DNA from 2 places in the Cupriavidus sp. SK-3 genome. Region 2 is predicted to be linked to the other one. Evidence: predicted binding sites of a transcription regulator. Region 2 holds the regulator's gene; the other holds the start of a gene.

Region 1 (7,198 bases), on a different contig from region 2:
ATTTACATCAGATATAAGAAACATTTTCTTGCTATTTCTTGGCATTGCGGCCCGCCCCCCCCCGATACCGGCTTTCTCACACGTTGAATTGATGTCACGCAGCTTCGAGGTTAATCCTTGTCTCTGCCGATATCATCCGTTTGGCCTACTAGGCTGACACCAAATCGTCATGTGGATTGTGTCCAATGCGCGGTCGGCTTCTGCGAGGCACTCTTGGGGTTCATCGCCGCTGCTGGCCACCCTGCTCTCGGGCGTGCTGCCACTCATCGCCGCAAAAGAAAGAACGCCCTTCGCGAGACAGCGCCAAGCGAAACCGGGCAAAGCAATGTTGAAGGTCAATATGCATCAAATTCTCGTTCCTCCCATGACCACGAGCGACACACCGCCGCCGGGTACTCGCAGCCGGAGAAGGATCCGCTGGACTGATTTCACCAGCGTTCAGGCCCTTCGCCAGGATGCCGAAAAATCTGCGGCCAGTGGCTTAGGTTGGCATGAACAAAACAGGTACTGCCACCTCCCACCACCCTGCCGACTTGCTCCAGCAGGCCGCTATCCTAGACACGGCCGCTGACGTGCTGGCGCTGACCAACTGGACCTGAGTCAGTTCGCTGCCATCCTACAACGCGCCCCTTTCCGACCTCTCTTGTTTCCGCATCAGGCTTTTCTCGCTGGGTAGAGAAATGCGCGACCAGCACGACGTCGCGAGAATTAATCGCGCCTAATTCTTCTTTCGCAAATTAACATATGCGATACCAGCGGTGACTCCGCTACCAGCCGGGGCGGTCCTGTAGCAGGCTCCAGTGGTAAACCCTAGACCACCTTGGCTACAATGTGTTTCCTCGGATATGCTGGCGAACCGGATGACTGTGCTGCAATCGACGGAAAGAAGCTTAAGCTTCAGCAGCAAGTCCGGATTGGAAATTTGATATCTGCATGCGGTATGCATGCGTTGCTTCGAGGATGAAATGGCGACTGGCATTGTGAAGTGGTTCAACAACGAAAAGGGATTTGGATTCATTACGCCGGACGGCGGTGGCGCGGACTTGTTTGCCCACCACACGGAAATCCAGGGCACTGGATACCGGTCCCTTGATGAGGGCGCCAAGGTCGAATTCGACGCAAGGCAAGGCCCCAAAGGGTTGCAAGCCTCGCAGATTCGCAAGCTGTAGTCGCCGTTGCCGCTAGGCAGTCGAGATGGAAGAAAGGCCCTTCGCTGTCACGAGGGGCTTTTTTGTTTCCGGCAGCACTAGGCCGCTTCGGCGCATCCACACGAGTCGGCAGCCAGCTGCAATCAATACGCCAATCGGCGCCCCGCAAATAATCTCCGAACAATGTCGCAGCAGGCCCCACCCTCGACCGTCAAAGTCCGTACAAAACCCAATACTCAGGACTGGCCTTATTAATCACAATGAGTGTCTGGAGAAAACTGACCGCGACCTGAACGTTGTAGGCAACTGCCTTGACCACGACAGGCCTGGTGGAACGCTAACGAAATGGCACGCAAATTGCGTCAGCCGAATAAGAAAAGCCAGTCTCATCAGGGAGAATCATCGTGCAGACGATCATGGTTCTGTTGGTACTTGCGCTCGTCATGCGCGCCCTATATCTGCATCTGCACCTCGCGCGCGCAGAGTTGATTCGACGCGAAGAGAGAGGGATGCTCACCTATGAGGTCCGGCGGCGTGTTGGCATGGAGGCCCTTCCCTCACATGTTTCCGAGTATCCCGTCCCCAGAGAGGTGCGAATTCGCGTTCTCAGGTTCACCGTCATGGTGCTGTGGCGCGAGGAGTACCACATTGCGCTGCCCGTCGAGGCCTGCACACACCTTGGGGATATCTCCGCCGACGAAACTGATGAGCGCTTCCCCGCGTGGGTACAACACCGTCCGTTTTAGGCCGGGGACGTCTCATCGCAGGTGCCGTGTGCAGGTGAGCGGCGAAATGTCAGTCAGCAAAGGGACCCGCCAGACCGGACTGCTCAGATACGCTACACAAGCGATAAACTGCGCCGCACTCAATTCAGATGAATGCTCTCAGTCCGCTGACCTCAGTGCGGCATCTAGTTTGTCTACAACCTCGGCCCAATCGGCATCCTCTGGAATTTCTCCCCGTAGGGCTGCTTCCATTTCTCGACAGACGACCTCCCACTCCCGGGGCTTGACCGTCGCATGGATGCCTCGGTCAGCAACAATTTCGACGCTGCGGTCTGCCAGCAACAGATATATCAGGACACCATTGTTACGTTCCGTATCCCAGACGCGCAGCTGAGAGAATACTTCGACGGCACGCTCACGCGCTACGCGACTATCAGCACATGCTGGCTGGCATCGCGGAAGTGAAAGCGCGGCATGCGCGCCATGGGTGATTCGGCCATGAGCGGCGCCGTCGTTGCCCGCGTTGCGAGGATCGCGCCGGCTCCTCTGCACCGATTGCCAGTGCTGGTCAGTGGCTGGCGAGCGGGCCAACATGCGATGCATCGAGTTCTTTGCGTTCGCGATTCGCAACCCGCACACGCGCCGGGCCTACGCGAGGGTTGGCCGCTGGTCCTACTGCGGCCTTGATCTCGGTCAAGCAGCCCTGCGCATGGTGGCAGCATACTGCTATCAGTAGATGGCAGTCGAGGCTTTGTCCCATGGTCAAGAAATTCCCTCTCCACCCCAAGCATCCCGAGCGCGTTTGCTGGGGCTGTGACAAATACTGCGCCGTCCATGCGATGGGTTGTGGTAACGGATCGAGCCGCACGCAGCACCCAGCGGAATTGCTGGGCGACGACTGGTACTTGCATGGGGATTGGGACATCGACGCCAGCGAGACGACAGGGCCTACACAGGACAAAGACCAAAACTCGGGCTGATCCATTAGTCGGTCCGCTCTTGCGCGCCGGCTTCGCGTCAGTGCAGAGGATGATGGTCAGTCATCGCGAAAGTCATAGCGGTACTCGAATTCGGTGACCGAGCCGAGCGCATGGTTCAGCCGAACGCCCTTCTCCGAGCGCAGGCCTTCTGAGACGTCCTTATCGAGGGTCGGCCGGGATTCGCAAATATCTTAAGCTTCAGATATTTGCGAATCCGCCATCCCTCTTCTCCGGGTAGGGCATGCCGTGAGCGATGATGGTCGATTCCAGCGCCACGAGCGGGCGGCCGGCGGCCTGTGCAGCGGCCACAGGCGCGCTGAAGGCCAACCATGAGTGAGCCAGGTCGGTAATCATGTTGATGCTTTCGGCGGTGAGATTCGACGGCTTTCCTCGACCTCTATTCGTGCCCTGTCACGACCTTCTTCGTCGAGTGATAGCCGTGCCTGCTTGCGTCGACAACGGCGTGGCCGGCCGCTTTCGCACCGCGGCCAACCGCGTGCGCGGCATCGCGCGCAGCATGCCCGCTCTGCTTCGCTGCTGTCTTTATACCGCTCTTGAACGCATGGGCATCCGTCGCCAGGCTCGCATGCGCCAACGAGCTGAGGGCGGTGAGCACTATCGCAACGATCGAAGTTCTTGTCTTCATCATTCCAACTTCAGGTTGGTGCGCAAGGCAGGCAGTCGGCCTGTGGGTGGCGACGGTCCCTATGCCGCTGCGTCATCAGACTACTGATCACATACCTTGCGCGGGGATACATTCCATTTGCTTGTCTGGTGAAGCAACCCGACTTTTGTTTCACGTGTGTACATTTTAGCCGTGACCGGAACCGCGCATCCGAACCTGGCCTTCACATCGGTGTAACCGCTCGCCGTGCGCTGGGACACCTGGCTCTCTACCGCTGCCGCCGCCCCAAGATTGCGGGGCAGCGACCCGCATGGTCTTCCAATCGTCGCTTCTGCCCTTGGCTTGGCAACCTTCAATGACCCTAGCGTAAACCCCAGTGATAAAACAGGCACATTGACAGTTTGCTGACAGCCTTCCCCGCCTAGAATCTGCCCCCTGGTCAGCCGGATCGGCGGCAAATGCCCAAATCCAGCGCCGACGCGTCCGCAATGACGAGCAACACGGCCTCCCTGGCCCGGCGCAGTGGCCGGCCAGCGAAACGCTCACTTCACGACAGGAAAGCAAATGGAAAACGGTGCACGCGAACAGATCCCAGCCACGCTGATCCCCGGCGACGGGATCGGTCCCGAAGTGGTGGACGCCACCGTCAGGGTGCTGGATGCGCTTGGCGCCCCGTTTGCCTGGGATGTCCGGCGGGCGGGGATGGCCGGCGTCGAGTACAGCGGCGACCCCATGCCGGAAGACACGCTGGAGAGCATCCGCCGCACCGGCCTGGCCCTGAAAGGTCCGCTGACCACGCCGGTGGGCGGCGGTTTCCGCTCGGTCAATGTGCGCCTGCGCGAGGCGTTCAATCTATACGCCAACGTGCGCCCGGCCCGCACGCTGGTGCCGGGCCGCTTCGAGAATATCGACCTGGTGCTGGTGCGCGAGAACGTCGGCGGCTTCTATGTGGCGCACGACTATTACATTCCGGTCGGCGACGACCCGCATGCGGTGGCGGTGTCCACCGGCACCAACACGCGTGACGCCTGCCGGCGCATTGCCCGCTTTGCCTTCGAGTACGCCGTCAGGAACGGCCGAAAGAAGATTACGGTGGTGCACAAGGCCAATATCCTGAAGGCGCTGACCGGCATCTTCCTGGAAGCGGCTCGTGAAGTTGCCAGGGACTACGCCGGTCGCGTGGACATGGACGACATCATTGTCGACGCCTGCGCCATGCAGCTCGTGTTGAACCCGTGGCGGTTCGACATGCTGCTCTGTACCAACCTGTTCGGCGACATCCTGTCGGACCAGATCGCCGGCCTGGTTGGCGGGCTTGGCATGGCGCCGGGCGCCAACATCGGCGACCAGGCCGCGATCTTCGAGGCGGTGCACGGCTCGGCACCCGATATCGCCGGCAAGGGCATTGCCAACCCGATCTCGCTGATGCTGGCCGCCGGCCTGATGCTCGACCACGTGGGCCGCCAGGATCTGGCCACGCGGCTGCGCTCGGCCATCGAGCTGACGCTCAGCCAGGACCAGGTGAAAACCGGCGACCTCCACGGCACAGCCTCCACGCTGCAGTTTGCCGACGCGGTAGTGAAGCGCATCGTTTCGGCCAGTTGACCCGCGCCCGCGCGGTAGGCAGCGCTTGCTGCACCACGCGACAAGTCTTGCCGGCGCACGATACTGCCCCCCTCCACGGTCATTCCATATCCGGCACTCCCTGACGTGCCGGTGGGATCGGCCTCGGCCTTAACCTCGTGCGCCGGACGGACGCACACACCCGCCCCCATGCGCCCACGTGGCAGGGCGGAAAAGAGATACAGAAGAAAATGTTGACCCTGCTCGCCTATTCGATGGTGATTGTGTTCATGGCACTGATCATGACCAAGCGACTCTCCGCCATGGTGGCGCTGATCCTCGTTCCCATTGCGTTCGGTGCGATCGGCGGTTTCGGCCCGGAACTCGGCCCGATGATGCTGGACGGCGTCAAGAAGCTGGCGCCGACCGGCGTGATGCTGATGTTCGCCATCCTGTATTTCGGCGTGATGATCGATGCCGGCCTGTTCGATCCGGTGGTGCGCGTGATTCTGAGGGTAGTGGGCGGCGATCCGATCAAGATAATCATGGGCACCTTCGTGCTGGCCGTGCTGGTGTCGCTCGACGGCGACGGCTCGACCACCTATATGATCACCTGCGCCGCGATGCTCCCGCTCTACAAGCGGCTGGGCATCAGCCGGCTTGTGCTGGCCTGCGTGGTCATGATGGCGGGCGGGCTGATGAACATCCTGCCCTGGGGCGGCCCGACCGCGCGCGCCGCCAGTGCGCTGGGTGTGGACGTGGGCTCGCTCTTCGTGCCGATGATCCTGCCGATGATTGTCACCGGCATGTGGGGCCTGTTCGTGGCATTCCTGCTTGGCCGCCGCGAACGCAACCGACTCGGCACCATCGCCATGATGGCGGCCGGGGCCGGTCATGACGGCCATGCCGCGCCGGAGGTTGCCGCCGGCGACCCGCAGATCGCCAGGCCGAAGCTGCTGTGGTTCAACTTACTGCTGACCGTCGGCCTGATGGTGCTGCTGATTCTGGGCACCTTCCCGCTGCCCGCGCTGTTCATCGTCGCATCCGCCATCGCGCTGATGGTCAACTACCCTAGCCTGCAGGAACAGAAGGAGCGGATCGGCGCGCATGCAGCCAACGTCGTGCCGGTCGTCTCGCTGATCTTCGCCGCCGGTATCTTCGTCGGCATCCTGTCGGGCACCAAGATGGTCGACGCAATCGCCAACAGCGTTATTGGCGCGGTGCCCGACTGGATGGGCCCCTACATGGCCCTGGTAACCGGTGTGCTGAGCATTCCGTTCACGTTCTTTGTCTCGAACGACGCGTTCTACTTCGGCATCCTGCCGATACTGGCCAAGGCCGCCGCCGTCTATGGCATCGGGGCGGCGGAGATCGGACGCGCCTCGCTGATCGGGCAGCAGGTTCACCTGCTGAGCCCGCTGGTTGCGTCGACCTATTTGCTGGTCGGTCTGGCAGAAGTCGAGTTTGGCGATCACCAGCGCTATACGCTGCTCTGGGCGCTGTCGGCGGCGTTGGTCATGATGCTGGCAACCGTTGCTTTCGGCGTGATACCCATCATCGGCCAGGCGACTTGAGACAGACCTCGCATGCAATGCACCATCCGGACATTCGCTGCGCGGCTGACCTGAGCTAGATTGACGCTTGCCCGCACTCGTCCCAATCTAAAACTTGTGACGGATAACAAGCACGGCGCCGAACTGGTTCTCCGAGCCACTGACCATCCCAAAGGCGCTGCCCTGGATCGCCCCGGCGCCGCCCGCGGTCAGTCCCAGGGTTGAACCATCGTTGTTCTTGGCGTAGCCCACGTTCAGGTACGCATCGGTGCGCTTGGACAAAGTGTAGTCAGCCGCCACCCGTAGCCCCAGAAGCCTCTTCACGTCTCCTACTGCGACATCAATATACGATGGGCGCTGTGGCGCCCTTTACCTGTATCCTCGATCACGGCCTGGATCTGCCGCAACTCGAGGGTACGGCCCTGCCTGCAGGATGCGGGTGCGCAAGGATGGCAAGAGCGTCTCCAGCAGCTCCGCCGACCCCAGCTTCCATTCGCACAGTGTTGCACGTAGCAGGTTAAAGCCCAGGCGTGCGTAGCCCATCTCCTGCTAGTGGATCGGCAAGTGGTCCACAAAGGTGTTGACCTAGATGCTGGCAAGCGCA
Region 2 (7,198 bases):
CGCTTGCCGCGCGTACGCCCCTTTCTCACGCCATCGCCACGCGCGGATTGCGCGTCCGGTGCGGCTCCCGCGTCCGGACCGCCAGCGAAGGCAAGTGCATCGCCTTCCGCGGCGCGCCCGCCGTCGCGGTCCTGCGTAGCCTGGCGGCGCGTGGCCACCAGATTGCGCAGGCCACGGCGGAGGCCCTTGCGGCGCGGCGCGCCTTCGGCGCCATTGCCGGCATCGCCGGCCGGCGTATCCGCCTGGCGGACGTCTTGATCAACAGAATCGGACAAGGTATTCACATTCGGATGTTGCATGGTGTTCAGTTGGACACGCGCTCGTCGTGCTCGCTGGGGTGCGCCGGATTCGTCTTGGACGCCCCCGGGACTTCGGACTCCTGCTCGCCGGAGGCCACTTGCTCGTGGTAACCGTTGGCGGGTGCTTCCGTTTGCTCATTTGCTTCGCCGTCGTCGACGGCATCCTCCACGGCTGCGCCATCAAGCCGCGCCCCCATGGGCCCGGCGGACACCAGTCCGCTCTCCGGCTCATCATCCGGCTCGGACACCGCGGGTACTTCAGCCTCGGGCACGGCTTGCACTTGCACCAAGGCTTCTTTCTTTTCAAATGCTTCCACCAGTTCGGCGATGCCATCCGTGGCACCGGCATCGAGGACACCAGGGACGGAGCGGGTCAATTCGCCAGCATCGGACACATCGGCAGCGCCAGCGCCGCCCGCAGCCTCCTCGCCGGCCTCGCTTTCACCCCCGCCGGCCTCCGCGAACGCTTCTTCGTCGCTTCCGGCCGGCAAAGCGGGCACAGTGCCCAGTGCCTCGAAATCTATGGGCTCCTGGTTCAGCAGCGCGGCTTGCGTCTGCGCCTGGACATCCTCCAGCGGCGGCAACTCGTCTAGCGTGCGCAGGCCAAGATCATCAAGGAAGTTCTTGGTGGTGGCGTACAAGGCCGGCCGGCCCGGCACGTCGCGGTAGCCGATCACCTCGATCCAGCTACGGTCCTCGAGCTTCTTCACGACTTCGGTGCTCACCGCAACACCGCGGATTTCCTCGATATCGCCCCGGGTGACCGGCTGCCGGTAGGCGATGATCGCCAGCGTCTCCATGACCGCGCGGGAATATTTCGGCGGCTTTTCAGGATTCAGCCGGTCCAGGTATTCGCGCATGACGGGGCGGCTCTGAAAGCGCCAGCCGCTGGCCAGCGCCACGAGTTCCACGCCGCGCTGCTCCCAGTCGCGGCGCAACTCTTCCAGCAGCACCCGAATGGTGTCGGCACCGACGTCGTCGGCAAAAAGCCGGCGCAAGTCATTGACGCGCAAGGGTTCCTGCGCACAGATCAGCGCGGTCTCGAGGACGATCTTCGCCTCTTGGGTATTCATGTGATTGCGTGCAGCCTGTCTTTGCACCTGCGCCCCGGACAAACCCGGACGCACTGGAGATTGCGGGTTCAGCGGTTGGAATTGCCACCGCCATCTGACCGCGCAGCCAACCGCAATGCTTGATGCATGCAGTCGTGCGCTTTCTTTTTTGCATCGGGTGCCGGACCTGCCCGGCAGAAGATCGCCCGGCCACCGGCTATACCTGCCGGTCGACGGAGCCCTTGCGTCGCGCCTTCCCCCTGATGTGGCGGACCTGTCCGGCACGACGTCCGTCGCTCCGGGTGCAAGAAAAATACGGATATCGGGCCTGCTTGGCCTATTTCACCCCGCCCTGCCGTGGCTGGTCTTTTGAACCAAATAATCTTTTGAACCGGACGGCGGATTGGGAACGGTCCCTGGCGGTAATACGTGCTCGAGGGTTCCTGGCATGCATCCCCGAGTGCGAATGCTACCTGACGATGCCACGATGAAATACGCTGCGCGATATCGCTGTTCTTGCGATTGTATGGCATTCCCTGGCAAACCTGCAACCGATTCACACAGGCATCCGCCCGACAAAGTGCGCAATGCGCCATGAAGCGGCGTATCAGAAGACCAGACAGAAGCCGTGCGCAGCCAGCGTCTCTGGCAAAAGCAGCGCGCGCGCCACCCCGACGACACCAAAGGCAGTCACTGCCAAACCGGCAACAGTACGTACCGCCGGGCGGCGCGACCACTGCCTGAGGTAGCCGGACAGGCCCGAGATAACCAGCAGGTTTGGCAAAGTGCCCAGCCCGAACACGGCCATCACCAGCGCTCCCGAAGGGGCGTTCCCGGCCAGCAGCGCCATCGCCAGGGCGCCATAGACCATGCCGCATGGTACCAGTCCCCAGGCCAGCCCCATGCCGTAGCGGCGCAGCAGCCGCCCCTGCGGCAGGCCCAAGGGCGCCAGGCGCACGCCGGCGGCGGCAAGAAAACGGAGCAAACCGCCAGCGCCGCGCGCGGCAAACCGCTCCAGCCAGCCAGCCCCCACGACGCGCCCACGCAACATCCATAATCCCGACATGACCAGCATCATGCTGCCGATCCCGAACAGCCAGCGCTGCAGCGGCAGGTACTGGGCCTTCCAGACACCGGCGCCCAGGGTACCCAGCAACGCGCCCAACAGCGCATACATGCTCAGCCGCCCGGCATGCATCACCAGGAGTTCGAGCAGCCAGTGGCCCGGCCGGCGCAGGATGATGGCCGGCACACGGGCCGTGCCGCCCTGCTCGGCGGCAAGTGCAATCCCGCCGCACATGGCCGCGCAATGCACACCGCCCAGCAAAGCCAGGGTAAAAACGCTGAAGAGCACGCCTACGGTCAACTTCTCCTCCCAATCACATCCCCTGGCGCGGTAAAATGCGCCCTACGCGCCCCCGCGACTTCAAGAGGCGCTATCAACATGAAGCCCAGCGCCCGCGCACATCCGCGCAATCGCAAATCATGACGACGGGCACGGCAGGCGGCGCCACGCAGATGGCAGGCCCCGCCAGACCCGCGCCAGGCTAATGTGGATAGCGCTTCCAACCGACAGCTCTCAACGTCAAGCTTTCAACTCAATGCGCCTGCCACACGCGCTTGAGTGATTGCGCTAAACCGACAGGCCCCAATTGCTAACATCCATTCCCATTACCGAGATGTCGCCCCGCTGCTCCACTTGCTCGCTGGGACAGCTCTGCCTGCCCGTCGGCATGTCGCAGCAGGACCTCGAAAAAATGGATTCGCTGGTGCAGGAGCGCGTGCGCGTACGCAAGGGCGAGACCCTGTACCGCCTCGGCGATCCGCTCACCGCCGTCTATGCGATCCGCTTCGGCACGCTCAAAACCCACCTGACGATGGAAGATGGCCGCTCGCAGATCACGGGCTTCCACCTCCCCGGCGAAGTCGTCGGGCTCGACGGCCTTGGCGAAATGCAGCACGCATCCGACGCCACCGCCCTTGAGGATACCGAAGTTTGCGTGGTGCGCTTCGGCGACCTCCAGTCGCTGTCCGGTGCGCTCCCGTCGTTGCAACATCAGTTCATGCGGCTGATGAGCAAGGAAATCTCGCAGGACCAGGTGATGCTGATCACGCTGGGCTCGATGCGCGCCGAAGAGCGGCTTGCCGCCTTCCTGATCAACCTTTCGGAGCGCCTCTCCGCGCGCGGCTATTCGGCCTCCGAGTTCGTGCTGCGCATGAGCCGCGAGGAGATCGGCAGCTACCTCGGGCTCAAGCTCGAAACCGTCAGCCGCCTGTTCTCCCGTTTTGCGGAAGCCGGGCTGATCCAGATCCGCCAGCGGCACGTCAAGCTGGTCGACATGACAGGCATCAAGCAGATCATCAACAAGTCCTGCTAGTCCGGCGGGCATCGACCGGCCGCGCGGAGTTTCCCGGCTCCCGCGGCATTGGCAGCCGCCTTGCCCTCCTTGCGCGGCGCCAATGCCACGCCGCGCCGGCCCGGCCACGACACTCCTGCTCCGCCGCCCGCTGCCCCGCAGCGCGAAGATGCGCATCGCGCTCACTCCAGTTCGTCTGTCTCCGCCAGCCGCGTGGGCATGGTGTAAAGCGTCAGGCCGCTCGACAACGAACAAAGCGCCCACGCGACCAGGAAGCCCACGGTGTAAACCGCCTCCCGCGACGCCTCGACCGGCTGTCCGAAGAAGCGCAGATCGCCGGGATCGACCATCGAAAACACCAGGGCGGTCGTCAGCCCGGCTACCAGGAAGCCGGGCCATAGCACCCACATCAGCCAGCGCAGTCTCATGGTCACCTCGCCTGCGCCGTGGCCGGCTCAGCCTGCCGCCCGATACCCGTCTTCTCGACCACCAACCCGTGCCGCGATACGCCATCGACAACGGGCGGGTCCGGGTGCGTCATGGCCAGCCAGATCGTGACCCCGCAGGCCACCATCGCCAGCAAGGGCCCGCTCATCAGCAGCCATGGCCAGGGCTCCTTCCACCAGGGATTGCTTTGCTGCATCATCAAGCCTCCTCCAGATTTCTCGGTTCAAAGATTGCGCGGCACGATGAAGCTGGTGCCCTGGCTGATTTCCGCGCCGCCCCCACTGTCGTCTCCTGTCGCAGTGACTGTCACCTGGATCTTGTGGGTGCCCTGGCCAGCGGCTTCGATCGGCACGCGCACGCGAATCGGAATCAGGCGGTTTGAGGTGGGCTCGAGATTGCCGGCAGCGTGATCGTATTCCACAGCCAGGCCCTTCAGGTCATCACTGTCCGCGCGAATGGCCACATGCATCGGCGCCTCGGTCGTGTTGATCAGTTGCAGGCGATAGACGTTCTCGATCCAGCGTCCCTCCACTTCCCTGCCCAGCGCGCCGCGGTCGCGGATGATATCGACCTTGAGCGGCGTGCGCATGGCCAGCGACACCGTGAAGCCGGCAACCAGGACCAGCCAGATCACCGAGTACACCACCGTGCGCGGCCGGAACAGACGCTTGCGCGCCTCTGCCTCCGGCAGCACGCTGCGCATGGCGTTCTCCGACGTGTAGCGGATCAGCCCGCGCGGATACGCCATCTTGTCCATGACCTGATTGCAGGCGTCGATGCAGGCGCCGCAACCGATGCAATCGTACTGCAAGCCGTCGCGAATATCGATGCCGGTGGGACAGACCTGCACGCAGATGCTGCAGTTCACGCAATCGCCCAGGCCGGCGGCCTGGTGATCCACCTTGCGCGAGCGGCTGCCGCGCGGCTCGCCGCGGCCCACGTCATACGTCACCACATACGTGTCGCGATCGACCATCACGCTCTGGAAGCGTGCATAAGGACACATGTACTTGCACACCTGCTCGCGCATGAAGCCGGCGTTGCCCCAGGTGGCGAAGGCGTAGAACAGCATCCAGAACGTTTGCCACGGCCCCAGCGACAGGCTGAGCACGTGGCCGCCCAACTCGCGAATGGGCGAAAAGTACCCTACGAAGGTAAAGCCGGTCCATAGCGCGATCACGATCCAGAGCGTGTGCTTGGTGGCCTTGAGCCGCAGCTTGCGCGCGCTCCACGGATCGCCATCCAGGCGGATGCGGGCAAAGCGATCGCCTTCCACATGCCGCTCGATCCACATGAAGATTTCTGTGTACACCGTCTGCGGACAGGCATAGCCGCAGAACAGGCGACCCGCGATCGCCGTGAACAGGAACAGCGAGAGCGCAGAAATCACCAGCAGCACGGACAGGTAGATCACATCCTGCGGCCAGAGCACCAGGCCGAAGATGTAGAACTTGCGCGCGCCGAGATCGAACAGCATGGCCTGGCGGCCGTTCCATTGCAGCCAGGGCATGCCATAGAAGAACAGCTGGGTCAGGACCACCATCCAGACCCGCCAGCTCGAGAACGCCCCTGTGACCGAGCGCGGATAGATCTTGCGGCGGACTTCGTACAGGGTTTCATCCGAGGTTTCCCCATCCCCCGTGGCGGATGCGGGCGCCCGCAGAGGCCCCCAGGCGGCTCCGTGCTTTCTCAGCGGTTCCGGTTCCGGGGCATTCATGGGCGATCACCCCCAGCGGCACGCAGGCTCCCTACGCAGGCGTCGCGGTTCATTGCCCGCTCCCTGCGGGGGCTGCCCCATTGTTCGACAGTCCCCAGACATAGGCCGTCAGCATGCGGATGCGCTCCGGCGTCAGGATTTCCTCGTGTGCCGGCATGTGGTTGTTGTGACCCTTCAGGATGGCGTCGACGATGTTTGCCTCCGAACTGCCATACAGCCAGACCTTATCCGACAGGTTGGGCGCACCGAGCGCCTGGTTGCCCTTGCCGGAAGAACCATGGCAGGCCGCGCACGTGGACTTGAATGTGCTCTCGCCACGCGAGGCGCGAATCGGATCGGAAGACAAGCCTGACAGCGAACGAACGTATTGCGCCACGTCGCCGGCCAGTTTGCCGTCGATGGTCGAAGCGAATGACGGCATCACGCCGTTACGCCCCTTCGTAATGGTCTGGGTGATGGTGGCGGGATCGCCGCCATACAGCCAGTCGTTGTCGGTCAGGTTGGGAAAGCCGCGGCTGCCGCGCGCGTCGGAGCCATGGCATTGCGCGCAGTAGTTGAGAAACAGGCGCTGCCCGATCTCGCGCGCAGCCGGATCCGCGGCCACCTGCTTGACGTCCATCTGCATGTACTTGCCATAGACATCGTTCTGCACCTGCTCAGCCGCCTTGCGATGCGCCTCCAGCTCGACCCGGCTGGAGGTCTTGAGCACGCCGGCGTAGGAACCCAGTCCCGGGTACAGCACCAGGTAGACCAGCCCGAAGAGGCAAGCCAGCAGGAACATCCACATCCACCAGCGTGGCAGCGGATTGTTCAGCTCGCGCAGGTCGCCGTCCCACACGTGGCCGGTGTCTTCGGTAGCGCCGGCCACCTTGACCACCTTGCGTTGGGAGAACAGCAGCCATATGCACCAGACGATGCCTACCAGCGCAATGGCGGCGATGTAGTAACTCCAGAAATCCGTGAAGAAGTCGCTCATGACTCAGTGTTCCTGCTTGGTGTTGTTTGCGCCGCCGGCACGATGGCGGCCGTCGTGGTTCGCGGCCAGCGGCTCGTCGGGCAGGGCGAATGGCAGCATGGCCGACTCCTGGTTGGCTGCCTTGCGGCCGGACGACCAGGCCCACCAGCAGATCGCGAGAAACGCCACCATCGAGATCACGGTGGAAAACGCAGTGATCATTGCCATGGCTTACTCCTTGGCCGGCGCGGCTGCGGGCTGAGCCGCGGCTGCGGTGTCCACACGCACATTGCGCTTGCTGATGCCAAGCTCCTGCAGGTAGGCGACCATCGCGTCCTCTTCGGTCTTGCCTGCCAGCGTGGCGGGCGCCT

What was found. The regulator FNR, encoded in region 2, switches genes on or off when oxygen is low (the NO sensors DNR and NnrR bind a similar motif). The targets are predictions, from matches to a motif close to TTGATNNNNATCAA.
Region 1: the regulator FNR is predicted to act here: its motif matches at 2,557-2,570, upstream of CF70_RS34475 (DUF3079 domain-containing protein).

Annotation. Positions count from the first base shown of each region.
Region 1 is NZ_JFJV02000051.1:26,829-34,026, forward strand. Features, by position in the region: gene CF70_RS05675 (cold-shock protein) at 966-1,169, shown strand; gene CF70_RS05680 (hypothetical protein) at 1,553-1,894, shown strand; partial or broken gene CF70_RS37395 (TPM domain-containing protein) at 2,108-2,299, opposite strand; gene CF70_RS34475 (DUF3079 domain-containing protein) at 2,632-2,853, shown strand; partial or broken gene CF70_RS35705 (pseudouridine-5'-phosphate glycosidase) at 3,082-3,207, opposite strand; gene CF70_RS05685 (hypothetical protein) at 3,251-3,499, opposite strand; gene CF70_RS05690 (isocitrate/isopropylmalate dehydrogenase family protein) at 4,043-5,083, shown strand; gene CF70_RS05695 (CitMHS family transporter) at 5,293-6,615, shown strand; gene CF70_RS05700 (hypothetical protein) at 6,703-6,918, opposite strand.
Region 2 is NZ_JFJV02000194.1:8,838-16,035, reverse strand. Features, by position in the region: gene rluB (23S rRNA pseudouridine(2605) synthase RluB) at 1-299, opposite strand, end outside; gene scpB (SMC-Scp complex subunit ScpB) at 305-1,372, opposite strand; gene CF70_RS18845 (sulfite exporter TauE/SafE family protein) at 1,959-2,717, opposite strand; gene fnr (fumarate/nitrate reduction transcriptional regulator Fnr) at 3,004-3,729, shown strand; gene CF70_RS18835 (hypothetical protein) at 3,891-4,136, opposite strand; gene CF70_RS18830 (FixH family protein) at 4,139-4,354, opposite strand; gene ccoG (cytochrome c oxidase accessory protein CcoG) at 4,379-5,872, opposite strand; gene ccoP (cytochrome-c oxidase, cbb3-type subunit III) at 5,922-6,848, opposite strand; gene CF70_RS18815 (cbb3-type cytochrome oxidase subunit 3) at 6,852-7,055, opposite strand; gene ccoO (cytochrome-c oxidase, cbb3-type subunit II) at 7,059-7,198, opposite strand, start outside.